Regions from separate parts of the Serratia sp. BNK-23 genome, predicted to be linked through region 1. Evidence: predicted binding sites of a transcription regulator. Region 1 holds the regulator's gene; each other region holds the start of a gene.
What was found. Region 1 encodes PurR, which represses purine synthesis genes. Its sites were predicted from a motif close to CANGCAAACGTTTGCNTG; they were not measured.
Positions count from the first base shown of each region.

Region 2: a site for PurR is predicted at 2,573-2,590, ahead of ACMGF9_RS01655 (NCS2 family permease). Genes of this name have one in related genera too.
Region 3: a site for PurR is predicted at 7,124-7,141, ahead of cvpA (colicin V production protein). Genes of this name have one in related genera too.

Region 1 is NZ_CP179900.1:2,695,867-2,705,893, forward strand. Features, by position in the region: gene ACMGF9_RS12715 (alkene reductase) at 1-1,005, shown strand, start outside; gene gloA (lactoylglutathione lyase) at 1,347-1,754, shown strand; gene rnt (ribonuclease T) at 1,834-2,517, shown strand; gene ACMGF9_RS12730 (Grx4 family monothiol glutaredoxin) at 2,585-2,932, opposite strand; gene ACMGF9_RS12735 (C40 family peptidase) at 3,349-4,167, shown strand; gene sodB (superoxide dismutase [Fe]) at 4,367-4,945, shown strand; gene ACMGF9_RS12745 (YnhF family membrane protein) at 5,010-5,099, opposite strand; gene purR (HTH-type transcriptional repressor PurR) at 5,424-6,449, shown strand; gene punR (DNA-binding transcriptional activator PunR) at 6,446-7,390, opposite strand; gene punC (purine nucleoside transporter PunC) at 7,514-8,725, shown strand; gene cfa (cyclopropane fatty acyl phospholipid synthase) at 9,070-10,027, shown strand, end outside.
Region 2 is NZ_CP179900.1:353,211-363,237, forward strand. Features, by position in the region: gene ACMGF9_RS01630 (LysR family transcriptional regulator) at 1-321, shown strand, start outside; gene bhsA (multiple stress resistance protein BhsA) at 377-637, opposite strand; gene ACMGF9_RS01640 (lipocalin-like domain-containing protein) at 833-1,276, shown strand; gene ACMGF9_RS01645 (glutathione S-transferase family protein) at 1,273-1,941, shown strand; gene ACMGF9_RS01650 (VOC family protein) at 1,989-2,396, shown strand; gene ACMGF9_RS01655 (NCS2 family permease) at 2,730-4,091, shown strand; gene ACMGF9_RS01660 (Na+/H+ antiporter) at 4,289-5,938, shown strand; gene ACMGF9_RS01665 (LysR family transcriptional regulator) at 6,013-6,900, opposite strand; gene ACMGF9_RS01670 (CidA/LrgA family protein) at 7,040-7,462, shown strand; gene ACMGF9_RS01675 (LrgB family protein) at 7,455-8,144, shown strand; gene ACMGF9_RS01680 (non-ribosomal peptide synthetase) at 8,186-10,027, opposite strand, start outside.
Region 3 is NZ_CP179900.1:1,411,728-1,421,754, reverse strand. Features, by position in the region: gene folX (dihydroneopterin triphosphate 2'-epimerase) at 1-29, shown strand, start outside; gene ACMGF9_RS06720 (TIGR01777 family oxidoreductase) at 46-960, shown strand; gene hisP (histidine ABC transporter ATP-binding protein HisP) at 968-1,741, opposite strand; gene ACMGF9_RS06710 (ABC transporter permease) at 1,762-2,466, opposite strand; gene ACMGF9_RS06705 (histidine ABC transporter permease HisQ) at 2,463-3,149, opposite strand; gene hisJ (histidine ABC transporter substrate-binding protein HisJ) at 3,232-4,014, opposite strand; gene ACMGF9_RS06695 (UbiX family flavin prenyltransferase) at 4,319-4,891, opposite strand; gene purF (amidophosphoribosyltransferase) at 5,027-6,544, opposite strand; gene cvpA (colicin V production protein) at 6,566-7,066, opposite strand; gene dedD (cell division protein DedD) at 7,301-8,038, opposite strand; gene folC (bifunctional tetrahydrofolate synthase/dihydrofolate synthase) at 8,039-9,304, opposite strand; gene accD (acetyl-CoA carboxylase, carboxyltransferase subunit beta) at 9,495-10,027, opposite strand, start outside.

The DNA.
Region 1 (10,027 bases):
CCGGGCGATATTCCTACGCCGCTGATGGCGGAATATTACGCACAGCGCGCCAGCGCCGGCCTGATCGTGACCGAAGCGACCCAGGTTTCCTTCCAGGCGAAAGGCTACGCCGGCGCGCCCGGTTTGCATACGCCGGAGCAGATCGCCGCATGGAAAAACATCACGCAGGCAGTGCATGACAACAACGGCCACATCGCCGTGCAGCTGTGGCACGTAGGCCGCATTTCCCACGCCAGCCTGCAGCCAGGCGGGCAAGCGCCGGTCGCACCTTCGGCCATCAACGCCGAAACCCGCACCACCGTGCGTGATGAAACCGGCGCCTGGGTGCGCGTGCCGACCTCCACGCCGCGCGCGCTGGAAACCAGCGAGATCCCGGGCATCATCAACGATTTCCGCCAAGCAACCGCCAACGCGCGCGAAGCCGGTTTCGACTTCATCGAACTGCATGCTGCCCACGGCTATCTGCTGCACCAGTTCATGTCACCGGCTTCCAACCAACGTACCGATCAATACGGTGGCAACATTGAGAATCGCACCCGCCTGACGCTGGAAGTGGTCGACGCCACCATCGCCGAATGGGGTGCCGAACACATCGGTATCCGTATCTCGCCGCTGGGGCCGTTCAACGGGCTGGACAACGGCGAAGATCAGGAAGAAGCAGCGCTGTATCTGGTGGAAGAGCTGAATAAGCGCAATATCGCTTACCTGCACATCTCCGAACCTGACTGGGCCGGCGGCAAACCGTATTCCGACGCCTTCCGCGACTCGGTGCGCGCCCACTTTAAAGGGGTGATCGTCGGTGCCGGCGCCTACACCGCCGAAAAAGCCGAAGCATTGATCGAAAAAGGTTTCATCGACGCGGTGGCCTTCGGCCGCAGCTACATCGCCAACCCGGATCTGGTAGAGCGTTTCCGCCAGCACGCCCCGCTGAACGAACCTAAGCCGGAAACCTTCTACGGCGGCGGCGCCGAAGGCTATACCGACTATCCGTTTCTGGCGAAGTAATCTGTCCTGACCCCAACGGCCACGCAATCGCATGGCCGTTTTTTATGCGTCGCGCGCAAAGCAAAAAGGCCCGCACGAGGCGGGCCGCTGTTCCCTGGTGTTGATCTTTATTGCCGTTCGATTTTTACACGATCGCCGCTGGAATAGATAATTGATTGTGCAGATCAATTACTCTGTATCGATCGGTACACTCGATCAATATTTAGACACCCTCGACGCGAGACCACAAAGTGACATTGTCACCAGTTCGTCACGTTGAATTCCCTTGCGGGACAAGGCTATACTCGCTTGTGCTTCAATCCACCCGCCGTCTGCCACGGCACAGTCAATTCAGAGGAATTATGCGCTTACTCCATACCATGATCCGCGTCGGTGACCTGCAACGCGCCATCGACTTCTACACCAAGGTATTAGGCATGCGCCTGCTGCGCACCAGCGAAAACCCGGAGTACAAATACTCCCTGGCTTTCGTCGGCTATACGGAAGAGAGCGAAGGCGCAGTTATCGAACTGACCTATAACTGGGGCACCGACAGCTACGATATGGGCACCGCCTTCGGCCACCTGGCGCTGGGCGTGGATGACGTTGCCGCCACCTGCGACAGCATCCGTCGCGCCGGCGGCAAAGTCACCCGCGAAGCCGGCCCGGTGAAAGGCGGTACCACGGTTATCGCCTTCGTCGAAGATCCGGACGGCTACAAAATCGAGCTGATCGAAAACAAACACGCCGGTCAGGGCCTCGGCCACTAAGCCTCCCCTTCAGGGCGCGTTGGCGCCCTGCTGATTCTCCGCGCGATAGCGCCTGCAACCGGGCGCAAAATTTGCCATAATGCGCGCTGCATTCGATGAAGATAAGAAACTGATGGCCGAGAAAAGTGATCTTAACGCCCTGAGTGGTCGTTTTCGTGGGTTTTATCCCGTAGTAATAGATGTTGAAACCGCCGGCTTCAACGCCAATACCGATGCGTTGCTGGAGATCGCCGCCGTCACGCTGAAAATGGATGAGGACGGCTGGCTGCAGCGGGACGAAACCCTGCACTTCCACGTGGAGCCTTTCGAGGGCGCCAACCTGCAGCCGGAAGCGCTGGCGTTTAACGGCATCGATCCGCACAATCCGCTGCGCGGCGCGGTCAGCGAATATGACGCGCTGCACGCCATTTTCAAAGCGGTGCGCAAAGGGCTCAAGGATCGCGGTTGCAATCGCGCCATTATCGTGGCGCACAACGCCAACTTCGATCACAGCTTTTTGATGGCCGCGGCCGAACGCGCCGGCCTGAAGCGCAACCCGTTCCATCCGTTCGCCACCTTCGACACCGCCGCGCTGAGCGGCCTGGTGCTGGGGCAAACGGTGCTGGCCAAAGCCTGCATCGCCGCCGGCATGCCGTTCGACAGCAGCCAGGCGCACTCCGCGCTGTACGACACCGAGCAAACCGCCCTGCTGTTTTGCGAGCTGGTTAACCGCTGGAAACGTCTCGGCGGCTGGCCGCTGCCCGCCGGCGATCTCGCCGAATAAAACCAACAAAAAAGGCGGCCCAGTTACACTGGCGCCGCCCGTTACGCGATCATCGCAAGCCCGTCGATTAAGACTGCTGGTCTTCCTGCGCTTTATACTTTTCTGCCGTTTCTTTGATCAGTTGCTGCAGTTCGCCGCGCTGATACATCTCGATGATGATATCGCAACCGCCGACCAGCTCACCATCTACCCACAGCTGCGGGAACGTCGGCCAGTTGGCGTATTTTGGCAGCTCGGCGCGGATATCCGGGTTCTGCAAAATGTCCACATAGGCGAAACGCTCGCCGCAGGCGGACAGCGCTTGCACAGCCTGCGCGGAAAAGCCGCAGCTCGGCAGCTTTGGCGAACCTTTCATGTAAAGCAGAATCGGGTTTTCAGCGATCTGGTGCTGAATTTTTTCAAGTGTCGTCGTCATTTATTGCTTCCTCAAGCCACATTTCATGGCTACAACATGCATCACGCGGGCTATTGTAGCGGCTGGAACAGTCGCAAGAAAACGCCATCTTTTGCAAGGATATTCGCCCGCCGCCGATCGCGTTTCACCGGCCACGTCATTCCGGTCAAAACATACGTTGAGAATAACATTTTTAATCCGACCATTTCACTAATATATTGCGCCGCGATGCCGGCGCGGCTTAATTATATCCGCCACCGTCGCCTGGCGCTTTTTTATACATCAACAGGCTGATTTTAAACCAAAAAAAATGTCATTAACGTTTTCTCACAATATGGATTATTATTTATGAGTTCTTCGCTGTTTTATATGGTGAAGTTCGGGAATACTGTAACTCTTTCGATATCCGTTTCGGGGCCAAGGTTGGTGACGTCGACATGCGTTTAATTCTTACGCTCTTTGCGCTGCTGTTTACGCAGCTCTTCTTCAATTTGGCGCACGCTGCGCCACAGGCGCGCGTTGCCGCCGAGCAGCGTAAAAGCCATGCTAATGAAGCGCGGCCCGATGACCGCAGAAAAAAGAAAGCGGATAAAGCCGCCAAAAAAGCCAAAGTGACGGCCCCCGAGAAAAAAACCAAGACCGCCAAGGCCAAAAGCGAGAAAAGCGCGAAAAAGATCGTCAGCGCCAAACCCAAGGCCAAAGCGCAGAAAACCGCCAAGATTAAAGTCACCCCGCCGAAAAAGGGCTATAAAAAAGGCTATGGCCGCCACCGCGACGCCGGTATGGCCACCGCCAAACTGGCGCGTGAAGAAAAGCCGTTAAAACTCAGCCCGGCGCACAAAAAACGTTACCAGCATGCCAAACAGACCGCGATGGCCAAGCTGATGGATCAGATGGGCAAGCCTTACCGCTGGGGCGGCAGCTCGCCGCGCACCGGCTTCGACTGCAGCGGCCTTATCTATTACGCCTATAAGGACGTGGTGAAAATCAAGATGCCGCGCACCGCCAACGAAATGTATCACCTTCGCGACGCGGCGCCGATCAAGAAAAGCGAACTGGAAAGCGGCGATTTGGTGTTCTTCCGCATCAACAACCGCGGCGTGGCGGACCATGTCGGCGTCTATCTCGGCAACGGCAAATTCATCCAGTCGCCGCGCACCGGCGAAGAGATCCGCATCAGCCAGCTCGACAACGACTATTGGCAAAACCATTACATCGGCGCACGCCGCGTAGTGACGCCGAAAACCATCCGTTAATTCCCTGTTCTGCGCGGTTGCGGCCCCGGTCGCAACCGCCTGCTCAAGCTATCGCCCATCGCACTCCCCCACGCGCATTTCTCGCTTTTCCTCCTGTTTTTTATGATGAAAATTGTTAAGATTGAATGACCACAATAAAAAACGGCCCATCTGGCTCCCGCCTGGGCGGGAAGAAAGTGGCGCTGTAAAGGAGGAAGCAATGTCGTTTGAATTACCTGCATTACCGTATGAGAAAAACGCGCTCGAGCCGCACATCTCCGCCGAGACCCTGGAATACCACTACGGCAAACACCACAATACCTACGTGGTTAACCTGAACAACCTGGTGAAAGGCAGCGAGTTCGAGGGCAAATCGCTCGAAGAGATCATCAAGACCTCCAACGGCGGCGTGTTCAACAACGCCGCGCAGGTGTGGAACCACACCTTCTACTGGCACTGCCTGTCGCCACAGGGCGGCGGTGAACCGCAGGGCGAACTGGCGGCGGCGATCGTCAAATCCTTCGGCTCTTTCGCTGCGTTCAAAGAGCAGTTCACCGATGCCGCCGTGAAAAACTTCGGCGCCGGCTGGACCTGGCTGGTGAAAAAACCGGACGGCGCGCTGGCGATCGTCAACACCTCCAACGCGGCAACTCCGCTGACCGGTGAAGATAAACCGCTGCTGACCGTTGACGTGTGGGAACACGCGTATTACATCGATTACCGCAATGCGCGTCCAAAATACCTGGAAAACTTCTGGGCGTTGGTCAACTGGAAATTTGCGGCGGAAAACCTGGCGTAAACGCAGGCCTTGCCGAAGTGACGAGGCGCAGCCAGGCTGCGCCTTTTTTAAAACCGGCGGGAGATCAGTTCAACGCGGCGACAAAGCTGAAAGCGATGATCATCGCCAACGCGCCGACGGTAGTGAACAGAGACATCTTCAGATCGGTATCCATGACAACTCCTTTAAAATGGGCTTTCCTAAGGATAAAAGGCGCACAATTAGTACGTCAAATCATTTTCCCACAGTTCGCCGATAAAATCTTGTTATCATTTCCCGGTTTATAATCTCGATTACCTCTTCCACTTTTGTTCAATATGCGACAAAATTCGCAGTTCACAACTGCGTACCGGCATCCATGCCCCTCCTGATTAAGCGCTGAAGACTTCAACACACTAAAAACTCAGTTTTCGCTTCTCTGGAGAAGGATCTACGTAGGCAAACGATTAACATCACACTTACATGCTGTAAACATGTGAGTTCAGGAGTCATTCCTTACATGGCAACGATTAAAGATGTGGCCAAACGCGCGGGCGTTTCCACCACCACCGTTTCGCACGTCATCAATAAGACTCGTTTCGTCGCCGAAGAGACCAAAGCGGCCGTGTGGGCCGCGATCAAAGAGCTGCACTACTCGCCGAGCGCCGTGGCGCGCAGCCTGAAAGTCAATCACACCAAGTCTATCGGTCTGCTGGCCACCTCGAGCGAAGCGCCCTATTTTGCCGAAGTGATCGAGGCGGTGGAAAACAGCTGCTACAGCAAAGGTTACACCCTGATCCTGTGCAACTCGCACAACAATCTGGACAAGCAGCGCGCCTACCTGGCGATGCTGGCGCAAAAGCGCGTCGACGGCCTGCTGGTCATGTGTTCCGAATACCCGGATCAACTGCTGGGAATGCTGGAGGACTACCGTAATATCCCGATGGTGGTGATGGACTGGGGCGCTGCGCGCGGCGACTTCACCGACACCATCATCGATAACGCGTTCGAAGGCGGCTATCTGGCCGGCCGTTACCTGATCGAGCGCGGTCACCGCGATATCGGCGCCATCCCGGGCCAGCTGTCGCGCAACACCGGCGGCGGCCGTCATCAGGGCTTTATGAAGGCGCTGCAGGAAGCGCATATCGACATTCGCGAAGAGTGGATCGTCCAGGGTGACTTCGAGCCGGAGTCCGGCTACAAGGCGATGCACCAAATCCTGTCGCAAAAACAGCGGCCGACCGCGGTATTTTGCGGCGGCGACATCATGGCGATGGGCGCCATCTGCGCCGCTGATGAGCTGGGGCTGCGAGTGCCGCAGGATATTTCCGTGATCGGCTATGACAACGTGCGCAACGCCCGCTACTTCACTCCGGCGCTGACCACCATTCACCAGCCTAAAGAGCGCCTGGGAGAAATGGCCTTCACCATGCTGCTGGATCGCATCATCAGCAAGCGCGAAGAATCGCAGGTGATCGAAGTGCATCCGAAGCTGGTGGAACGCCGTTCGGTCGCCGACGGTCCGTTCATCGACTACCGCCGCTAATCCCCTGAGCCGGAAGCCTGCACGGCTTCCGGCGCCGCCTCGCTCAGCCACTCCTGATTCAGCGTCTCGCCATCGCCCAGATACGCCAGCAGCCAACTCATCGCCGGCGACGGTTTATCCTGCTGCCAGGTCAGGCAGCAAGGGCTGGCGGGAAACGGCTGCTGCAGCTGCAACGCCTTCAGCTCACCGCGCTGCACCAGCGGCAGCGCCCGATGCGCCGGCATCATGCCGACGCACAGCCCGGCGCACAGACAGTCGAGTGCCGATGTCCAGTCCGGCACCACCAGCCGCCGCTGGTTATCCAGCGTCCAGGTGACGCGCTTGGGCAGATTGCGCGAGGTGTCTTCCAGACAAAGCGCAGGGTACGGCCTCAACCGATCGTCATTTAACGGCCCTGCCAGCTGCGCCAGCGGATGCTGTGGGCTGACTACGCACAGCCAGTTCATGTAGCCCATATCGCGGAAGGCAAAGCCGCCGCCGACCGGCACCGCGCGCGTGGCGCCGATCGCCATGTCCACCCTGCCGTCCACCAACGCATCCCAAACGCCGTTGAACACTTCGGGTTGCAGCATCAGTTCAACATCGGGGAAATGGCGGTAGAAATCCAGCACCAGCTGGCGGCTGCGCTGGGGTTTGACGATGATGTCGACTGCGATATTCAGCTGGCCGCGCCACCCGTTGGCCACCTGCTGACAGTGGCGACGGGTGTCGAGCATTTTTTTGATAACAACTCTCGCATCCTTGATAAACAGCGCGCCGGCCGGCGTCAACTCCACATCACGGTGACGCCGCTCAAACAGCGGCACCGCAAGCCATTGTTCCAGTTGCCGCACGGTATAGCTCACCGCCGACGGCACCCGGTGCAGCTCCTGCGCCGCCGCGCTGAAACTGCCGGTGCGCGCGACCGCGTCAACAACTTCAAGAGAATATTCAGACCACATCGCTTTGCCTTCAATTTTTTTAACAGCACTTTGCAAATATTACCGTTTCACAAGCAGAGATCCAGCCGGATACACTGGCCGGCGCTAAAAACCTGCGACACTAAAATATTAACGAGAAATACCATGCGAAATTCTTTTGGCTTTATGTTCTACCTCGCCGGCCTGAGCATGCTGGGTTATCTGGCGACCGATATGTACCTGCCCGCCTTCGGCGCCATGCGGGAGGAACTGCAAATTTCCGCCGGCGCGGTCAGCGCCAGCCTGAGCATCTTTCTGGCCGGCTTCGCCTTCGCGCAACTGCTGTGGGGGCCCCTCTCCGACCGACTGGGCCGCAAACCGGTATTATTGATTGGCCTGACGCTGTTCGCGCTCGGCTGCCTGGGCATGCTGTGGGTAGAAAATGCCGTGCAGCTCTGGATACTGCGCTTTATTCAGGCCGTCGGCGTCTGTTCCGCCACCGCCATCTGGCAAGCGCTGGTGGTCGACCGCTATCGCGAAGGCCAGGCCAACCGCGTGTTCGCCACCATCATGCCGCTGGTGGCGCTGTCACCAGCGCTGGCGCCGCTGCTTGGCGCCTGGCTGCTGAACCACGCCAGCTGGCGTGCGATCTTCGCCGCGCTGTTGGTGATCACCGCACTGCTGCTGCTGCCGACGCTGCTGCTCAAAGAGCGCGCCAAAACGCCCCCCGCCGCCGACGCGCCGAAAAACGGCGTCAGCTTCTGGCAACTGTTGAAATCTCCGGTGTTCAGCGGCAACGTCGCTATGTACGCCGCCTGCTCGGCCGGTTTCTTCGCCTGGCTGACCGGTTCGCCGTTCATCCTCGGCGATATGGGCTATAGCCCGAGCGACATCGGTCTGAGCTATGTGCCGCAAACGCTGGCCTTCCTGCTGGGCGGCTACGGCTGCCGCGCCGCGCTTAAGCGCATCAATGGCAAAACTCTGCTGCCGTGGCTGCTGGTAGCTTATGGTGTCAGCATGGTGGCGCTGTATCTGGTGGCGACCCTGACCAATCCGACGCTCACCACTCTGCTGATCCCGTTCTGCGTGATGGCGCTGGTCAACGGCGCCGGCTACCCGATCATGGTGGCGAATGCGCTGATGCCGTTCCCGGAAAGCAGCGGCAAAGCCGCCGCGCTGCAAAATACGCTGCAATTGGGGCTGTGTTTTGTGGCAAGCATGCTGGTGTCGGCGTTTATTGCCCAGCCGCTGTTGGCGACGGTGACGGTGATGGTATCTACGGTAGTCCTGGCCGCGCTGGGTTATTTCCTGCAGCGGGGAAAAGCGGCCGATGCGCAGCAAAAGGCACAGCGGGAACATGCTAACTCAGCGTCATAATTGCCAAGATTAATAATCACTTAAAGAATATGTGTGCCGAGTGCGATTTACAGTTGAGTCAACGCCTCGGCACGCCTATACTCAAAAACAACCTTGTAAAGTAACATCTTATAATCTCTATATCTCAATCAGCTATTGTGTACGCGCCTTGCGTCACACTCTTTTTTTAAAGGGGCGTTTATCCTGCGCCGTTTGCGTCGGGCCGTTTCTTTAAATTTCCTCTGTTCATAGTCGGATATCAGACGCCGCGGGCTTATTTCCCGTTGGTATAGGTATGCACCCGCAGAAATTGTCTAAGCTGTTTCCTAACGGGTCATCAGTCAGAAGAAGGTGATGGAGAAGCTATGAGTTCATCGTGTATAGAAGATCTGAGCATCCAGGATAACCAGTGGTACCGTATCGCGCACGAAATGCTCGGTCTGGCCGGTATCGAAATCAACGGATCGCGCCCTTTCGATATTCAGGTTAAAAATCCCGAATTCTTTAAACGCGTTTTGCAGCAAGGATCCCTGGGCCTGGGCGAAAGCTATATGGACGGTTGGTGGGAGTGCGAGCGGCTGGATATGTTCTTCCAGCGCGTGGTCAGCGCCGGGCTGGAGAAGAAACTCCCCCACCACCTGAAAGATACCCTGCGTATCGCCGCCGCGCGCCTGACCAATCTGCAATCGAAAAAGCGCGCCTGGATCGTCGGCAAAGAACATTACGATCTCGGCAACGATCTGTTTACCCTGATGCTCGATCCTTACATGCAGTATTCCTGCGGCTACTGGAAAGACGCCACCACGCTGGAGGAAGCGCAGGAAGCCAAGCTGCGGATGATCTGCGAGAAACTGCAGCTGCAGCCGGGCATGCGTTTGCTGGACATCGGCTGCGGCTGGGGCGGCCTTTCCGCCTATGCGGCGAAAAATTACGGCGTGTCGGTGGTCGGCGTGACCATTTCCGCCGAACAGCAGAAGCTGGCTCAGGCGCGCTGCGCCGGGCTGGATGTGCAGATCCTGTTGCAGGATTACCGCGATCTGCACCAGCAGTTCGATCGCATTGTCTCGGTCGGCATGTTCGAGCACGTCGGGCCGAAAAACTACCGCACCTATTTCGACGTGGTGGAGCGCAATCTGGCGCCGCACGGCCTGTTCCTGCTGCACACCATCGGCTCCAACAAGACCGACATGAACGTCGATCCCTGGATCAACAAATATATCTTCCCGAACGGTTGCCTGCCCTCCGTGAGGCATATCGCCGAGGCCAGCGAAGGCCATTTCGTGATGGAAGACTGGCACAACATCGGCGCCGACTACGATCGCA
Region 2 (10,027 bases), 2.3 Mb from region 1:
CACCAGCCGCTGCGAAATGCCCAGAATGAGCAGCGTGCGCCGGGGATGACGGTCAGCATGACGGTCAATGAACCGGAAGCGGCGGCGCGGGCGGCGGAAATGGGATTGGGCATCGCGCTGATCGGCATGCCGAATGCGGCGCCTTATCTGGAAAGCGGCCGTCTGGTGCGGGTTCTGCCGGGCTGGTATGTCGATCGCGGCAGCGTGTATCTCTATTTCCCCACCACCAAATTCTTACCGACCAAAACCCGGGTGTTTGTCGATTTCATCACCGAACAGTTCCGCCTGCAGAAGTTGGCGGCGCGCTTTGACGCCCGCTAAAACGAGAAAAGCCCCTTGCGGGGCTTCTTTCTTCCGTCGGTTGGCTGTCCGACGATCAGTTGAAGATTTCTGCGGTGCCGTACAGTTTGTTCTGACCACCGGCGGCGACGATGCGGTAGGCGCTGGCGCCCGACGCGGCGGCTTTGCTGGCCAGTTCGCTTTCCAGCGCGCTCAGGTTAGCGGCGCCGCTCACGGTGACGACGCCGATCTTCTGGGCGTCTGCAGCAGGTTGGCTGGAAGGCAGGTCAGCGGCGAAGGTAGCGAAAGAAGCGGTAGCCAGCAGTGCAGCGGTAGCAAAAATTTTGATGTTTTTCATGATGCGTTCCTCAGAGTGTTTGTTAGGTGAGAGCCCGTTGTCTCTCGATGTGTTAAATACTAGTGCACCGGATGTGAATAAAAAATCGGAGAGTTTTGAGTATCTCTGTCAAATAAATTGATTATTTTTCATCCGCTGGCGCGGGGCAACAATCGCCACTACCCTTTACAGACGATCCTTAACCGGAGAAGCGTCATGACGATGAATGCGTTTATCGGCAGTTGGGCGTTGGTGTCGTCGGCGTTCAAAAACCAGAACGGCGAGCTCAATTACCCGCTGGGCGAGCAGGTGTTGGGGCGCATCCACTATGAGGCCAACGGCACGATGGCGGCGCAGCTATACAGCGCCGTGCGGCCGCGTTTTGTCGCCGACGATTTGACGCAGGGATCCGAGCGGGAGATCCATGCCGCCTTCATCAATATGATTTGCTACTTCGGCCGTTATCAGGTGGAAGAAAGTGAGCAACGGGTGGTGCATCAGGTTGAAGGCTGCTCGTTCCCCAATTGGATAGGCAGCCGTCAGGTGCGTTTTTACGCCTTTAACGCCGATCGGCTGACGTTGCGCACGGTGCCGCTGCAGCTCGGCAACGGCGTGCAGGTTGGCGAACTGGTGTGGCAGCGGACAGGAGCGTCGTCATGATCATCGTTCATCATCTCAATCACTCGCGGTCGCAGCGCATTCTGTGGTTTCTGGAAGAGCTGGGCGTGCCCTATCAGGTGCAACGCTACGAGCGCGATCCCAACACCATGCTGGCGCCGCCGGCGCTGAAAAAGATCCACCCGTTGGGCAAATCGCCGGTGATCGTCGATGGCGATCTGACACTGGCGGAATCCGGCGCCATTATCGAATACTTGCAGGAAGCCTACGACGCACAGGGCATGTTTATGCCAACCGACTTCCACGCGCGTCAGCAATACCGCTACTGGCTGCACTACGCCGAAGGATCGCTGATGCCGCTGTTGGTGATGAAGCTGGTGTTCAGCCGTCTCGGCCAGCCGCCGATCCCCTGGCTGCTGCGGCCGGTGGCCGGCGCGATCGGCAAAGGCGTGCAGCGGGAATACCTCGACAAGCAGATCGCGCCGCACTGCGAATTCCTCGAACAGCACCTGAATAAGGGCAGTTGGTTCGTTGGCAACGACTTCAGCGCGGCGGATATTCAGATGAGCTTCCCGCTGGAGGCGATGGCGGCGCGCGGCGCGTTGGATGATTGCCCGAAACTGCGCGGCTTCCTGCAGCGCATTCACGCCCGGCCCGCCTACCAGCGGGCATTGGAGCAGGGCGGCCCTTACGACCTGCTGAGTTAAGCGGATGGGCTATACTCGATGGGGTCATTCTTCATCGGAGGTAGCCCATGGCTACGCAAATCTTCGTTAACCTGCCCGTACGCGATCTGCCCGCCTCAATGGCGTTTTTCACCCAGCTCGGCTTCAGCTTCAACCCGCAATTTACCGACGATACCGCCGCCTGCATGGTGGTCAGCGACACGATTTACGTGATGCTGCTGACCCACGACAAATTCAGGATGTTTACCCCGAACCCGATCGGCGACGCCAAACAGGCCACCGAAGTGTTGGTGTGCCTGTCGCAACCCAGCCGGGCGGCGGTGGACGAACTGGTGCGCAAGGCAATCGCCGGCGGCGGCAATACCTATCATCCGCCGCGGGACTATGGCGTGATGTACGGCCACGGATTTCAGGACCTGGACGGCCATATCTGGGAATTGATGTATATGGATCCCGCGGCGGTGCAGGCGCAATAAGCTCGCCGTGAAGCAGGTCGGCAGGGGCGCCGGATCGCCCTGTCTTTTCGCGCAGAAGCTATTCCCGCCGTTTTCTGCATAAATTGCCGCGATCTTTAGTTGATTAGACGCTAGGGAAGGCAGGATAATCGTTTGCCTTGAATAAACCACCATAAATCACCCGTACCGCGCGCTGCGAGTTAAACGTTTGCCTGGGTGCGCATCGCCGTTGGCGGTGTGGCATAAGGGCAGGGATGCGGAACGTGACGTAAACGATTACGTGGCGATCGGGCGCGGGCGAGATTACAGGCCTGCTGTGACGGGCCGATTCATGAAACACAGGGGAAGTAACCTATGTCGAACTCTCAAGCGAACCACGCCGCAAAACCAACCGGCGGGCTTGATGGCTATTTTAAAATTTCCGCGCGCGGCAGCAGCGTGCGTCAGGAGGTGGTGGCGGGGCTGACCACCTTCCTGGCGATGGTGTACTCGGTGATCGTGGTGCCGAGCATGCTGGGCAAAGCGGGTTTCCCGCCGGCGGCGGTGTTTGTCTCCACCTGCCTGGTGGCCGGTCTGGGGTCGCTGTTGATGGGGCTGTGGGCTAACCTGCCGATGGCCATCGGCTGTGCGATCTCGTTGACCGCCTTTACCGCCTTCAGCCTGGTGCTGGGCCAGCACATCAGCATTCCGGTGGCGCTGGGCGCGGTGTTCCTGATGGGCGTGCTGTTTACCATTATCTCGGTCACCGGCATCCGCGCCTGGATCCTGCGCAACCTGCCGATGGGCGTGGCGCACGGCACCGGCATCGGCATCGGGCTGTTTCTGCTGCTGATCGCCGCCAACGGCGTCGGCCTGGTGGTGAAGAACCCGCTGGATGGCTTGCCGGTGGCGCTCGGCGCGTTCACCTCTTTCCCGGTCGTCATGACGCTGGTCGGCCTGGCGGTGATCTTCGGCCTGGAGAAACTGCGCGTGCCCGGCGGCATTCTGCTGGTGATCATCGCCATTTCCATCATCGGCCTGATCTTCGACCCGGCGGTGAAATACCAGGGGCTGTTCGCCATGCCGAGCCTGGCGGACGCTGACGGCAAATCGTTGATCTTCAGCCTGGATATCATGGGCGCATTGCAGCCGGTGGTGTTGCCGAGCGTGCTGGCGCTGGTGATGACCGCGGTGTTCGACGCCACCGGCACCATCCGCGCGGTGGCCGGGCAGGCCAACCTGCTGGATAAAGACGGGCAGATCATCAACGGCGGCAAGGCGCTGACCTCGGATTCCCTGAGCAGCATCTTCTCCGGCCTGGTGGGCGCCGCGCCCGCTGCGGTTTACATCGAGTCCGCCGCCGGCACCGCCGCGGGCGGCAAGACCGGCCTGACCGCCACCGTGGTCGGCATTCTGTTCCTGCTGATCCTGTTCCTGTCGCCGCTGGCCTATCTGGTGCCGGTTTACGCCACCGCGCCGGCGCTGATGTACGTCGGCCTGCTGATGCTGAGCAATGTCACCAAGCTGGACTTCAACGACTTCGTCGACGCGATGGCCGGCCTGCTGTGCGCCGTGTTCATCGTGCTGACCTGCAACATCGTCACCGGCATCATGCTGGGCTTCAGCTCGCTGGTCATCGGCCGCATCTTCTCCGGCGAATGGCGCAAGCTGAACATTGGCACCGTGCTGATCGCCGTGGCGCTGGTGGCGTTCTACGCCGGCGGCTGGGCGATTTAAGCCGCTTGGGTTTCCCTCGCCCGCCGGGCGGGGGAGCCTGTTACGGCAATTCCCTTCTTAAGATAAGTCTTCTTCTGCTCTGCACCGCGTTTTGAAAGGCACAACAAGCTTTAACGGCTGTAAAAAAAGTGATCTACTATCGTGACCAACGCAGGCCCTGAGCCGATGTCGTCTGAATCGTAGAGTCTAAGGAAAGCATGGAAATCTTTTTTACAATCCTCATTTTGATCCTGGTGGTCTCCCTGTCCGGGGTGGTGACGCGCATGTTGCCGTTCCAGGTGCCGCTGCCGCTGATGCAAATCGCCATCGGCGCCCTGCTGGCCTGGCCGCATTTCGGGCTGCACGTCGATTTTGATCCCGAACTGTTCCTGGTGCTGTTCATCCCGCCGCTGCTGTTTGCCGACGGCTGGAAAACACCGACGCGCGAATTCCTGCATCACGGGCGTGAAATTCTCGGCCTGGCGCTGGTGCTGGTGCTGATCACCGTGGTCGGCGTCGGTTATCTGATCTACGCCATGGTGCCGGGCATTCCGCTGGTGGCGGCCTTCGCTCTGGCGGCGGTGCTGTCGCCGACGGATGCCGTGGCGCTGTCCGGCATCGTCGGCAAAGGGCGGATCCCCAAGCCGATCATGGGCGTGCTCGAGGGCGAGGCGCTGATGAACGACGCCTCCGGCCTGGTGTCGCTCAAGTTCGCCATCGCGGTGGCGATGGGCACCATGGTGTTCACCGTGGGCGGCGCGACCCTTGAATTCCTCAAAGTGGCGATCGGCGGCCTGCTGGCCGGCGTGGCGGTCACCTGGACCTACAGTAAATCGCTGCGGGTGATGAGCCGCTGGAGCGGCGACGATCCGGCGACCCAGATCGTGTTCCTGCTGCTGCTGCCGTTCGCGTCCTACCTGATTGCCGAACATATCGGCGTTTCCGGCATCCTGGCGGCGGTGGCGGCGGGGATGACCATCAGCCAGTCCGGCGTGATCCGCAATGCGCCGCTGGCGATGCGCCTGCGCGCCAACAGCGTGTGGGCGATGCTGGAATTCGTGTTCAACGGCATGGTGTTCATCATGTTGGGCCTGCAGCTGCCGGGCATTCTTGAAACCTCCATCCTGCAGGCGGAGCTGGATCCGACCATCCAGACCTGGTACCTGTTCGCCGACGTGGCCACCATCTACGCCGCGCTGTTGGTGCTGCGTTTCACCTGGCTGTGGGTGATGAAGAAGGCCAGCAACCGCTTTATGAAAAAGCGTCCGCTGCAGTTCGGCGATTACAGCACGCGTGAGCTGTGGGTGGCATCGTTCGCCGGGGTGCGCGGGGCGATTACCCTGGCCGGTGTGCTGTCGATACCGCTGTTGCTGAGCGACGGCACCGCCTTCCCGGCGCGCTATCAGCTGGTGTTTATCGCCGCCGGGGTGATCCTGCTGTCGTTGATCGTCGGCGTGCTGGCGTTGCCGCTGCTGCTGCGCGGCGTGCAGGTGACCGATAAGAGCGCCAGCAAGCAGGAAGAGCGCATGGCGATCGCCATGGCGGCCGAAGTGGCGATTGAGAGCGTGAATAAAATGGAAGAGCGCCTGGTTGCCGATACCGAAGAAAACCTCGATCCGCAGGTGTTGAAAGAGGTCAGCTCGCGGGTGACGGGCATGCTGCGGCGGCGCATCGCGTCGAAAGACGATATCGAGAATGCGCTGGCGATGGAAAACCTCGAGCGACGTTTCCGCCTGACGGCGCTGCGCGCCGAGCGCGGCGAGCTGTATCACCTGCGCGCCACGCAGAAAATCAGCAACGAGACGCTGCAAAAACTGCTGCACGATCTCGACCTGCTCGAAGCGCTGTTGATCGAGCGCGAGGGGTAAACGCAGAGGGAGGAATAAACGTTTTTCCTCGTTATCCCCATCCTGAAGGGCCGCCTGTGCGGCCCTTTTTTTGGCTACTTGACCGGCGGCCAGTAGTCGCGGCAGCAGGCGATCCAGGCCTGCGCGCTGTGCGACAGGTAGCTGCCCTGGCGCCAGATCAGGCCGATTTTCCACTCCATGCGCGGCTCCAGCGGCAGCCAGACCAGGTTTTCCTTGTCCAGCCAACGACAAACCGGCTCCGGCAGCATGGCGATGCCCACGCCGGCCTGCACCATCGAGGCGAGAAAGTCCCATTGGCCGCTGCGCACCGCGATTTGCGGTTCAAAGCCGGCCAGGCGAAACGCCTTCATCAGCATCTTGTACAGCGCAAAGTCTTCGTTATAAATCAGGATCGGGCTGTCGGCCAATTCGGCGATATTGATGCTGGTGCGGTTGAGCCACTGCGGCGTGCGCGGCGCCACCACGCACATCGGATGGCCCAGCAGCGGCAGAAAGGTCAGCGGCTGCGCCGAATCGAAGGGCAGCACCGTCATCGCCAGATCCAGTTCGCCGGACATCACCGCCTGTTCGACCGACAGCCCGCCCAGCTCGGAAATCTTTAATTCGATGCCGGGGTAGGTCTGGCGAAAGCGGCGGATCAGATCGGCGATCTGCCTGCCGACCATCGGCGGAATGCCCAGCCGCAGCACGCCCTTTTTCACCGAGCTGATGTCTTCCAGCTCCGCCTCCAACTGGCGGAACTCGTCGAGGATCGTCAGGCCGCGCTGGTACACCGCCTGGCCGCTGTCGGTCAGGCGCAGCTTGCGGCCTTCGCGGATCAGCAGCGTGCATTCCAGCTCTTCCTCCAGATGCCGCAGCATTTTGCTGATGGTGGGCTGGGTGACGAACAGTTTTTCCGCCGCGCGGGTGAAGCTTTGCTGGCGCACCACTTCAACGAAGTAGCGCAGGGTGCGGACATCCACGTTAGGGTTCTCCTTGGGGACGCTACCGGCGAGAAACTATTCCCGGACGGCATGATGTCGATAATTTTAATTCATTTCAGGCGTGGTTTCCCGGCTGCGTATACTGTAGGCCGTCAATTATTGTTTGAGGTCATCTTTCATGTCTCTGGCGTTACGCCGCGTTGCCCCCTCCCTGCTGACCCGTTTGCAGGTGCCGATTCAGGTGGCGTTGTATGCGGCGCTGTTCCTGATCGCCGATCGCCTGGTGCAACAATTCCACCTGCCGCTCCCCGCCAATATCGTCGGCATGCTGATGCTACTGGCGCTGATCCTGCTGCGCATTCTGCCGCTGAGCTGGGTCAAGGCCGGCTCCCGCTGGCTGCTGGCGGAAATGCTGCTGTTTTTCGTGCCGGCGGTGGTGGCGGTGGTCAACTATGCCCAGCTGCTGATGGTCGAGGGCTGGAAGATCTTTCTGGTGATCGCAGTCAGCACCATGCTGACGCTGGGCGCCACCGGGCTGGTGGTGGACAGGGTGTATCGGCTGGAGATTTGGCTGCAGCGGCGGAAGCAGCGCCATGAATGATTTTATCCTTAGCCTGGCCTGTTTTCTGGCGACGCTGGCGCTCTATTTCGCCAACAAGAAACTCTATCGCCGCCGCCGCACGTTGCTGCTGATGCCGCTGGTGCTGACGCCGATGATTCTGGTGTTGCTGCTGGTGGTCACCCACATCTCCTATCAGGACTACATCGGTGAAACCCACTGGCTGCTGTGGCTGCTGGGGCCGGCGACCATCGCCTTCGCGGTGCCGGTGTACGAGAACCTGCATATCATCCGTCGCCACTGGCTGTCGCTGAGCGCCGGGGTAACGACCGCAGTGCTGGTGGCAGTGTACAGCTCGGTGTGGCTGGCGCGCCTGCTGACGCTGCCGGAAGAGGTGCAGCGCAGCCTGGCGGTGCGGTCGATCACCACGCCGTTCGCGCTGGAGGCCGCCAAGCAGATGGGGGGCCAACCGGACCTGGTGGCGTTGTTCGTGGTGATCACCGGGGTGTTCGGCATGGCGGTGGGCGACATTCTGTTTTTGCGGCTGGCTGTACGCAGCCGCCTGGCGAAAGGGGCCGGATTTGGCGCATCGTCGCACGGCGCCGGCACCGCCCGCGCCTATGAACTGGGGCCGCAGGAGGGCGTAGTGTCGAGCCTGGTGATGATGTTGGCCGGCATTATCACGGTGGTGGCCGCGCCACTGATCGGCCGGCTGATGTGGTGAGGAGGCGGTCTGCGGCGAACGGCGCCGCAGACCGTAGAGCGTCAAGGAAGGTTGCCGAGCATCGCCGGCGTGCGCGATGACTGTCGCAAGGCGTGTCCTATCTCCTCGTGGCTGAAGATAATGGAGTGATGATTGCAGGGCAACGGATGCACCTGCAGATGTTGACCGATTGCCGACAGGCCATTGTCGGCAATCGCCAGCAGTTCACGCTCATCGCCCAGGCCGGTGATATTCAGATTTGCATCTTCGGTCGCCTTGAACAGCGTGATGCGTGCATGTTGCAACGGTGCGCTGAGCGTTTGTTTTGCCAATGCCAGCTCCGTCGGCTCTGCCTTTAAGGCCCGGTCGGCGGCCTCGCCGTCAATACCCAACATGGCCAGCATCGCCGCCAGCATGCCCGGCTCGCTGCGGATCTGGAATGGGGTTCGGTAGAAGGTATCAAGCAGGAACAGTTGGATATCGCGATAGCCCTGGCTTTCCAGTTGAGCGGCCATCTCCAGCGCGATCAGGCCCCCTAGCGACCAACCCAACAGACGGACGGGGCGCGCCGGCGACAGCCGCATATGGCCGAGATAATACGCCGCCAGCTCGCGTAGCGAAGTGATGTGCGGCTGTTGGAACAGGTTGTAATTGTTGATGCCTAACACATTGAAATCTTTCTCTAAATAGTTCGCCAGATCGCGATAAACATCGCAACCGGTGACGGCAGGATGGATCATCCAAACGCTGTCGGGGGTGATGGCGTGGTTCAGGCGCTCTACCTGTTTAAAGGTAAAACTGGCCTGATTCAGACGGGTCAACAGCTGCTGCAGGGGTTCGGAGGTGGCTGGAGCCATTGCGGGCACGCCGTCGGTGAGAATACGGGCCTGGCCGCGCAGCGTCGAGTGAGCAAACAGCGTTTTAATGCCTAACGAATGCCCGTGTCGCTTCAGTTTAACCAGCAGTTGAATGGCGTGCAGCGAATGGCCGCCCAGCGCGAAGAAATCATCGTCGCGGCCAATGCGCGTTGTGCCCAGCAGTTCGCTCCACAGTTCGGCCAACTGCTGTTCCTGCTCGCCTTGCGGGGCTTCATAAGCAGCGGTTTCCTGCATGTTGGCTGGTGCCGGTAACGCTTTGCGATCCAGCTTGCCGTTGGGCGACAGCGGAAAAGCATCCAGCCGGATAAAACAGGACGGCACCATAAAGTCCGGCAGGTGTTGCTGCAATTGCCGACGCCATTCGGCGGCGTCGGCCGTTTGCTCTGGGGCGATGACATAGGCGACCAGGCGCTTGCCGCCGCTTTCGTCTTCCCGTGCCAGAATGGCGGCGTCTTCAACCCCTGAACACTGTCTGAGCTGTTGCTCGATCTCGCCTAATTCAATGCGCAGGCCGTGGATTTTGACCTGGAAATCGTTTCTGCCCAGATACTCAATGTTGCCATCCGGCAGCCAGCGGGCCAGATCGCCGGTTTTATACAGGCGAGCCTGCGGCTCGGCGCTGAAAGGATCGGCGATAAATCGCTCGGCGCTCAGCGCCGCGCGGTTCAGATAACCACGGGCAACCTGAATACCACCGATATGCAATTCGCCGGCGATGCCGGGCGGTAACGGTTGCAGTTGGTCATCCAGAATATGGAGCTGGGTATTGGCGATCGGTTTACCGATCGGTACCAGTGGGCGAGGATCATCGGGCAGGCATTGCCAGCTGGAAACGTCTACGGCGGCTTCCGTCGGGCCGTAGAGATTGTGCAGTTCCGCCTGCGGCAACTGCTGCAGGCAGCGTTGTACCGTCGCGAGCGGCAATGCCTCGCCGCTGCACATAATGCGTTTCAGAGAGGCACACTGCGCCATATCGCCGTGGCGCAGAAACAGTTGCAGCATCGAGGGGACGAAATGCAGTGTGGT
Region 3 (10,027 bases), 1.3 Mb from region 1:
CCATGACCATGAGCTACCGCCGGGGCTAACTCAGGGAGGTAGACCATGCGGATCCTGATCACCGGCGCAACGGGATTGATAGGCAGCAGCCTGACGGCAAGACTGCTGGCGCTTTCTCACCACATTACGGTACTGACCCGCGACGAGCGGCGCGCCCGAGCCAGGCTGGGCGATCGGCCGAGCTATTGGCAAACGCTGGACGACCGGCAGTCGCTGGATGACTTCGACGCGGTGATCAACCTGGCCGGCGAACCTATCGCCGACAAGCGCTGGAGCGCGCAGCAGAAAGAGCGCCTGTGCCGCAGCCGCTGGGATCTGACCGAACGCCTGGCGCAGCTGATCAAGGCCGGCAGCACGCCGCCCGGCGTGCTGATTTCCGGTTCCGCCGTCGGCTACTACGGCGATCAGGGGCAGGCGGTGGTCACCGAAGAGGAGCCGCCGCACGACGAATTCACCCACCAGCTGTGCCAGCGCTGGGAAACGCTGGCGCTGCAGGCGCAGAGCGACGCCACCCGCGTCTGCCTGCTGCGCACCGGCGTGGTGCTGGCGCCACAGGGCGGCGCGCTGGCCAAAATGCTGCCGCCGTTCCGCTTCGGACTGGGCGGCCCGATCGGCGACGGCCGCCAATACCTGCCGTGGATCCACCTCGAAGACATGGTCAACGGCATTATTTATCTGCTGGATCACGCCACGCTGACCGGCCCGTTCAACATGGTCGCTCCCTACCCGGTGCACAACGAACAGTTCGCCGCCCAATTGGCCAACGTGCTCGATCGCCCGGCGTTTCTGCGGGTGCCGGCGTTCGTCATGCGTTTGTTGATGGGGGAAGCGGCGGTGCTGGTGCTCGGCGGCCAGCGGGCGGTGCCGAAGCGCCTGGAAGAAGCCGGCTTCCACTTCCGCTATCTGGAGCTGGAACAGGCGTTGGATGACGTTGTCAATCAGCGGGCCGAAGCCCGCTGATCTGAGGTTACTTCAACGCGCCGGACAGGAACTGCTGCAGGCGCGGGCTTTTGGGGTTGCCGAACAGCTCGGCCGGCGGCCCCTGTTCTTCAATCAACCCTTTGTGCAGGAAGATCACGTGGTTGGAAACGTGGCGCGCAAACTCCATTTCGTGCGTCACCACCACCATGGTCTTCCCCTCCTCCGCCAGCTTCTGCATGATGCGCAGCACCTCGCCCACCAGTTCGGGATCCAGCGCCGACGTCGGTTCGTCAAACAGCAGCACCTCCGGCTCCATCGCCAATGCGCGGGCGATAGAGACGCGCTGCTGCTGACCGCCCGACAGGTGCACCGGGTATTTGCCGCGCGCCCGCTCGTCGATGCCCACTTTGTCCAGGTAGCGCACCGCGCGCTCGTGCGCGTCGGCCTTGCTCAGCCCCAGCACCTGCACCGGCGCTTCCATCACGTTCTCCAGCACCGTCATGTGGCTCCACAGGTTAAAGTGCTGGAACACCATAGTCAGGCGGGTGCGCAGCAGCTGCAGCTGCTTCTTGTCGAATACCTTCAGCTGGCCGTCCTTGTCGCGCACCATGCGAATATCTTCGTTGTTCAGACTGATCGAACCTTCGCTCGGCTTCTCAAGGAAGTTGATGCAGCGCAGAAAGGTGCTTTTGCCGGAGCCGGAGGAGCCGATGATGCTGATCACATCCCCGGCGTTGGCCGCCAGCGAGACGCCCTTCAGCACTTCGTGGTCGCCATAGCGTTTGTGCAGTTCCGTGACGGCTAATTTATTTTCAGACATGGTTTTCTTCCCGTCATTTATCAGTGACTAACGTGTGCCATCCAGCGTCTTTCAGCCTTGCGGAACAGGCTGATTAACACGTAGGAGATGATCAGGTACAGCACCGCCGCGATGCCGAAGGCGTAGAACGGCTGATAGGTCGCGGCGTTGATGTCGCGCGCGATCTTCAGCAGATCCGGCACGGTGGCGGTAAACGCCAGCGCGGTGGAATGCAGCATCAGGATCACCTCGTTGCTGTAAGCCGGCAGCGCGGTGCGCAGCGCCGAAGGCAAAATGATGCAGCGATACATCTTGAAGCGCGAGAAACCGTAGGCGTTGGCGGCCTCGATTTCACCGTGCGGCACCGAGCGGATCGCCCCGGCGAAGATCTCGGTGGTATAAGCGCAGGTGTTGAGCGTCAGCGCCAGGATGGTGCAGTTGAGCCCGCTGCGGAAAAACGCATTGAGAAACTCGCTGCCGCGCACGATCTCGAGGCTGTACATGCCGGAGTAGAACACCAGCAGCTGCACGTACAGCGGCGTACCGCGAAACACATAGGTGTAGAGCCACACCGGGAAACGCACCCAGCGCAGGGAAGACACGCGCGCCACCGCCATCGGGATCGCCAGCAGCCCGCCCATCACCACTGAAGCGATCAGCAGCCACAGCGTGATCGCCACGCCGGTAAAGCGGTAGCCGTCGCTCCACAGCAGCGACTGCCAGTACTGTTGCAGGATATCGATCATAGCTCGGCCCTCTTGACGCCCAGTGAGTAACGCCGTTCAAGCCACAGCAGCACGCCGTTGGAAACGGTAGTGAAGACCAGATACACCACGCCGGCCACGATGGCGAAGAAGAACGGCTGATAGGTGCCTTTCCCCGCCAGCTGCGTGGCTTTGACCACGTCGTTCAGGCCGAGAATCGACACCAGCGCCGTCGCCTTCAGGATCACCTGCCAGTTGTTGCCGATGCCCGGCAGGGCAAAACGCATCATCGCCGGGAACAGAATGCGCCGGAAGATCTGCGCGCCGCTGAAGCCATAGGCCGTCGCCGCTTCGATCTGCCCTTTCGGCACCGCCAGATAAGCGCCGCGGAAGGTCTCGGTAAAATAAGCGCCGTAGATAAAGCCGAGGGTTATGATGCCGGCGCCGAGCGGATCGATATCGATCTGCGCGAAGCCCAGCAGCGTAGTGATATTGTTCAGCGCGATTTGCAGACCATAAAAGATCAGCAGCATCAGCACCAGATCGGGCACGCCGCGGATCAGCGTGGTATAGGCGCCGAACAGGCCGGAGATAAAGGGGTTATGAGACAGTTTGCCACCGGCGCCGATCAGGCCGATCACCACCGCCAGCAGCACGGAACTGAGGGCCAGCTCCAGCGTCACCAGAGCCCCCTCGAAAATCAGTTGGGAATAGCCTTGCAGCATCTACTTCACCCTGTGGTCTAGGATCCGAACCATCGGGGCCGGCACGCCGGCCCCACAGTCACAGCATGGAACGGTAAGCGGATTACCCGCCATAGACGTCAAAGTCGAAGTACTTTTTCGCGTATTTGTCGTAGGTGCCGTCTTTGCGCATCTCGGCGAAAGCTTTGTCCAGCGCCGCCTTCAGCTCGGTATCGGTCTTGCGCAGCCCCATGCCGGTGCCGACGCCGAAGAACTTGTCATCCTTCACCGATTCGCCGGCGAACGCATAGTCTTTGCCCGGCGGCTGTTTCAGGAAGCCGTCGCTGCCCGCCACTTCATCCTGGAAGGCGGCGTCGATACGCCCGGAAGCCAAATCGGCGTAAACCAGATCCTGGTTCTGGTAAGGCACGACGGTGATGCCCTTCGGCTGCCACATGGCGTTGGCGTAGGCTTCCTGGGTAGTGCCCTGCAACACGCCCACGCTCTTGCCTTTCAGGGCGTCCACGGTAGGCAACAGCTTGGATCCTTTCGGCGCGATCAGACGCGCGTTGGCGGCATACAGCTTGTCGGTAAAGGCGATTTCCTGCTGGCGTTTTTCGGTGATGGACAGCGAAGAGATGATGGCGTCGATTTTCTTCGCCTTGAGGGATGGGATCAGCGCGTCGAAGTCGCTCTCCACGAAGGTGCATTGGGTATTGATGCGTTTGCACAGCTCTTTGGCCAAATCGATGTCAAAGCCAACCAATTCGCCTTTGGCGTTTTTGGATTCAAACGGTGCGTAAGTCGGATCGGTGCCAATCTTCAGCGTGGAAGGAATGGCGGCAAAGGCGCTGCTGGCGGCGCTCAAAGCCAGAACTAACGGCAAAATCAAAACCCGCTTTTTCATAAATTACCCTCAAATTGATTTTTTTGATGCCACTACGGGCATTACTTTTCCCCACCAAATCAATTTGCAGTAATCGTGCCACATTAGGTGCTACGGGCGGAGGGAACGGCTCCGGCCTTCACAATACTGTTTCCTGGGACGATAACCGCAAAATTAAATCGGCCGCTCGGGGCCGCGCCACTGGCAGCCGCGATAAGGCGGCGCCATGAAACAGTGAACGTGATGAAGTGGGATCATTATGGTGCATGCGCCGCCCTAATTCAGTGCGGTGTTGCACAAATGTACCAATTTGGGGATGAAAATGTTAATCAGCGCCCTGCCAGCGGGTGAACAGATCGGCCGGCAGTTCGATATCAAACTGATCGATCACCCGATTGACGGTCTGATCGATGATGTCTTCCACGCTTTTCGGCTGGTGGTAAAACGCCGGCACCGGCGGCATGATCACCGCCCCCATCTCCGCCGCCTGCGTCATCAGCCGCAGGTGCCCAAGGTGCAGCGGCGTTTCCCGCACGCACAGCACCAAACGGCGGCGCTCTTTGAGCACCACGTCGGCGGCGCGGGTCAGCAGCCCGTCGCTGTAGCTGTTGACGATGCCGGACAGGGTTTTGATCGAACATGGCAGGATCGCCATACCCAGGGTTTTGAAAGAGCCGGAGGAGATGGCGGCGGCGATATCGCGCGCATCGTGCACCACGTCGGCCAGCGCCTGCACTTCACGCAGACTGTACGGCGTTTCCAGCGCCAGCGTCTGCCGTGCAGCGTTGCTCATCACCAGATGGGTTTCCACCTCTGCGACGTCGCGCAAAACCTGTAACAGGCGCACGCCGTAGATCGCGCCGCTGGCGCCGGAAATGCCGATGATGAGTCGTTTCATGGAAAATGGCCTCTGCCGTAAAAAGTAAGATCAGGCAGACTTTGCCGCAATGGCGAGGGATAAGCAAGTTCACAGGAGCAAGGCGCACCGCCGCAGACGCGGCGATGCCCCCCCCCGAGTAATCAACGCGGCCGGTTAGCCTTCGTTGTGCAGTTCCAGATTTTCCGCTTCGGTTTGCCCTCGCAGCGCCTTGGCGTCGTCGCTGCGCAGCGACTCCAGGTATTCCAGATAGCTTTGATCGACGTCTTTGGTCACGTAGATGCCGTTGAATACCGAGCATTCGAACTGGCTGATGTCCGGGTTCTCTTCGCGCACCGCTTCGATCAGATCGTCCAGGTCCTGGAAGATCAGCCCGTCGGCGCCGATGATCTGGCGGATTTCATCCACTTCACGCCCGTGGGCGATCAGTTCGTTGGCGCTCGGCATGTCGATGCCGTAGACGTTAGGGAAACGCACTTCCGGCGCGGCGGAAGCCAGATAGACGCGCTTGGCGCCCGCTTCGCGCGCCATTTCGACGATCTGCTCCGAAGTGGTGCCGCGCACGATGGAGTCATCCACCAGCAGCACGTTCTTGTCGCGGAATTCGGCGCGGTTGGCGTTCAGCTTGCGGCGCACCGACTGACGGCGCGCCTGCTGGCCCGGCATGATGAAGGTGCGGCCGACGTAGCGGTTCTTCACAAAGCCCTGGCGGTAGGGCTTCTCGAGAATACGCGCGATCTCCAGCGCGATGTCGCAGGAGGTTTCCGGGATCGGGATCACCACGTCGATGTCCAGATCTTCCCATTCGCGGGCAATCTTCTCACCCAGCTTCTGGCCCATGCGCACGCGGGCGCTGTAGACCGAGATCTTGTCCATAAAGGAGTCCGGGCGAGCGAAATAGACGTATTCAAACAGGCACGGGTTGGTTTTCGGGTTCTCTGCGCACTGGCGGGTGAACAGCTGGCCCTTGGTGGTGATGTACACCGCTTCGCCCGGCGCCACATCGCGCAGGAACTCAAAGCCCAGGGTATCCAGCGCCACGCTCTCGGAAGCCACCATGTACTCGCTGCGGCCATCCTCCAGCGTGCGCTTGCCGATCACCAGCGGGCGAATGCCGTTCGGATCGCGGAACGCCAGCAGGCCATGGCCGATGATCATCGCCACGCAGGCGTAAGCGCCGCGCAGTTGCTGATGCATGGCGGCGACCGCGGTAAAGATGTTGTCGGCCTCCAGCGGATAGTGCGGGAAGCGATCCAGCTCGCTGGCCAGCACGTTCAGCAGGATTTCCGAGTCGGAGGTGGTGTTGACATGGCGGCGGCCGCTTTCGAACAGCTTTTGGCGCAGCTCATGGGCGTTGGTCAGGTTGCCGTTGTGGGCCAGCGTAATGCCGAACGGCGAGTTGACGTAGAAAGGCTGGGCCTCAGAGGCGCTCGAGCTGCCGGCCGTCGGGTAACGCACATGGCCAATGCCCATGTTGCCCTGCAAGCGTTGCATATGGCGCGCCTCAAACACATCTTTCACCAGGCCGTTGGCTTTACGCAAACGGAACCCGTTGTGGGCGTCAATGGTGACGATGCCTGCGGCATCCTGGCCACGGTGCTGAAGCACCGTCAGCGCATCATAAATCGACTGGTTTACCGGCATGAAACCGGCGATACCGACAATACCGCACATGTTGTCTTTTCCTCATCAGCGCTACCGCCCCGGCAATTGGGTCGGCAAGAAACTCGACGTGCTCTGCAGGTAGTCAAAGAACCACCTGATGACGTAACTGAACTGGGGAATCAGCTGCGACTGTTTCCAGTCGGCACTCTGTGAAAAGCCGGTAAAGGTATCCAGGAAGAACAGGATCGCCGCGACGATCAATACTCCGCGCAGCGCGCCGAAGCAGATGCCCAACACCCGGTCGGTGCCCGACAACCCGGTTTTCTCTACCAGTGAGCTAATCACATAGTTAACAATAGCCCCTACGATCAGGGTCGCGATGAACAAAATCGCGATCGCGATGCCGTTTCGCACCAGTTCATCTTCAAAACGAGTGAAATAGACCGCAAGGTAAGAGTAGAAATGGCTGGCAACAAAAAACGCACATCCCCATGTCACAAGTGACAATGCTTCGCGAACAAACCCTCGGATCAGGCTCACCAGAGCCGAAAATCCAATCACCGCTATAATGACGTAATCAATCCAGACCATGAACTATTCCAATGATGAATCGCCCCTGCATCCAATTCGCGGCGAATTCTAACAGAAAAAGAAAACGTTTGCGTAGGGGATTTCCTACCACGTTACAAATAAAAAGCGGCGATCAAAAAATTCCCAATCGCCGCGCCTACATAGGTGATTTCGCCTGTAAAAGGCGCGGTTTTTCTCGCTTTCTCTCCACCACTCCTTAATTCAGGGGCGCATCGTGCTGCGCCCCTGCGGGGTTTAACGGCCGTACGGCTTCACCTGCCCGCTCAGCCCGCTGATCGAGTTCAGCGACGGCAGCGCCGCCTGCAGCTTCTGCTTGGAGGCATCCGGGCCGACGTAGATGCGGGTGATCTGCCCCTGCACCGGCGTTGACGGCACGGTAAAGGCGCGATAGCCCGAGAGGCGCAGCGAGGCGACAATCTCGTTCGCCTTGGCGGCATTTTTCAACGCCCCGAGCTGCACGACGTAGGCTTGCCCGGCCGGCGCTTTTTCTTCCGCCGGTTTCGGCTGCGGCGTCGGTTCAGGTTTCGGCGTCGGCTCCGGCTTCGGTACCGGCTTCACTTCCACCGGTTTCGGTTGCGGCGCCGGTTTCGGTTTCACTTCCACCGGTTTGGTTTCTACCGGTTTCGGCTTGGGCTGTGGCACCGGTTGAGGACGCGTTTCGACCGGCGGCGGCGCCACCTGCGTCGGTTGCTGAGCGCTCTGCCGCACTGCCTGTTGCGCCGCCGCTTCGTTGGCCGCCTGCTGCTCGACCAGCGCGCCCGCCCCTTCCGGCGGCTGCGCCGGCAACGGTTGCGTCACCGGTGGCAGCACGTCGTTCTCTTCGACGTCGCCCGCCTTCGGCACCAACGGAATGGCCGCGAATTCATCCTCGTAATGCTTCTTTTTGCCGTCCAGCAACCCTGGCAGGATGATCACCCCCAGCGCCACCAGAATCACGGTTCCGACCAGTCGGTTCTGAAATTTACTCGCCACTCACACTCCCCGCATCTCGTCTGACGCCGCCATCACCTGCGCCACGGTGTGGAACGATCCACAGACGATCACAATATCCTGTTTATCAGCATCCTGCATAGCCTGCCGCCAGGCAGTTTCGACATCATTAAAGCGTCGCGGTTCCGCCAGATGTTGCGCCAGCTGTTCGACGCTGGCGCCGCGCGGCCCGTCGAGCGGCGCGCAGTACCATTCATCCACCTGCTCGCTCAGGCAGGCCAGCGTGCCGGCGATGTCCTTGTCCGACAGCATGCCCACCACCGCGCGCACCTTGCCGCCGTTGCGCGGCAGTTTGGCCAGACGCCCGGCCAGATAGCCGGCGGCGTGCGGATTGTGCGCCACATCGAGGATCAGCGTCGGCTCCCGCCGCACGATCTGGAAACGCCCCGGCAGCGTAGCCTGCTGCAGGCCGGTGAAAATCGCGCGTTCGTCGATTTCCAGCGGAGAACAGTTGAGCGCCGCCAGCGCGGTAGCGGCGTTGGCCAGCGGTACGTTCGGCGTCGGCAGATCGGTCAACAGCGTGTCGCCGCCCTGCCACTGCCAGCGATCGCCCTGCTCGCTGAAGCACCAGGCTTCGCCGCGGCGAGACAGCGGCGCGCCCAGCGTTTCGGCAACCTGACGAATGCTGTCCGGCATGTCGGGTTCACCGACCACCGCCGGTTTGCCGCTGCGGAAAATGCCGGCCTTTTCACGGCCGATGCTTTCGCGATCGTTACCCAGCCAGTCGGTGTGATCGAGCGCAATGCTGGTGATCACCGCCACGCTCGGATCGACGATGTTGGTGGCGTCGAGGCGCCCGCCCAGGCCCACTTCCAGGATCACCACGTCGAGCCGCGCCTGTTTGAACAGCTGCAGCGCCGACAGGGTGCCGAATTCGAAATAGGTCAGCGACGTTTCGCCGCGGCCGGCTTCAATGGCGGCGAACGAGCGGCTGTGCTCCGCTTCGCTCAGCTCTTCCCCCTGAATGCGCACGCGTTCGGTATAGCGTACCAGATGCGGCGAACTGTAGACGCCGACGCGCAGGCCGGCGGCCAGCAGAATCGCTTCAAGGGTGCGACAGGTGGTGCCTTTGCCGTTGGTGCCGGCAACGGTGAACACCGTGGGTGCGGGGGTCAGTAAATCCAGATGCGCCGCGACGCGCTGTACGCGCTCAAGGCCGAGTTCGATCGCCTGGCTGTGCAGACGTTCCAGATAATAAAGCCACGAGCTCAATGGCGACGTGGCTTGGGGAATTTGGTGGTTTTGCATGAGTCCCATCACTGAACTTGGGTTCATTAATCCATCAGGGCACCACCCTCACCGCGGTAAAGGCGATGCGCTTCGTGACTGCCGCCAGCCTGCCAACCGCAGCGGATAGGCTACGGCCGGCGGAGAGCGGGCATCAGCCGTCACTTAGCCACAAAGTGGCGGCTGAACCCGGGCGGGATCTGTCTTTGCCTCAGGCGTCGGCCTGCTGCTCCGGCTCAATGACCGGCGCGGCCTCATCGAAATGCGGCTGCGGCTGGTTGGTCAGCTTGGACAGAATGCTCGCCAACGTTTGGCGCATTTCCGGACGGCGAACGATCATGTCGATCGCGCCTTTTTCGATCAGGAACTCGCTGCGCTGGAAGCCTGGTGGCAGTTTCTCGCGCACGGTTTGCTCGATAACGCGCGGGCCGGCAAAACCGATCAGCGCTTTCGGCTCGGCGATGTTGATATCGCCCAGCATCGCCAGGCTGGCGGAGACACCGCCCATGGTCGGGTCGGTCAGCACGGAGATATACGGCAAGCCGCGCTCCTGCATTTTGGCCAACGCCGCGCTGGTTTTCGCCATCTGCATCAGCGACATCAGCGCTTCCTGCATACGCGCGCCGCCGCTGGCGGAGAAGCACACCAACGGACAGTTGTCCTCCAGCGCCTGCTCAACCGCACGCACGAAACGCGCGCCGACCACGGAAGACATCGAGCCGCCGATGAAGGCGAATTCGAAGG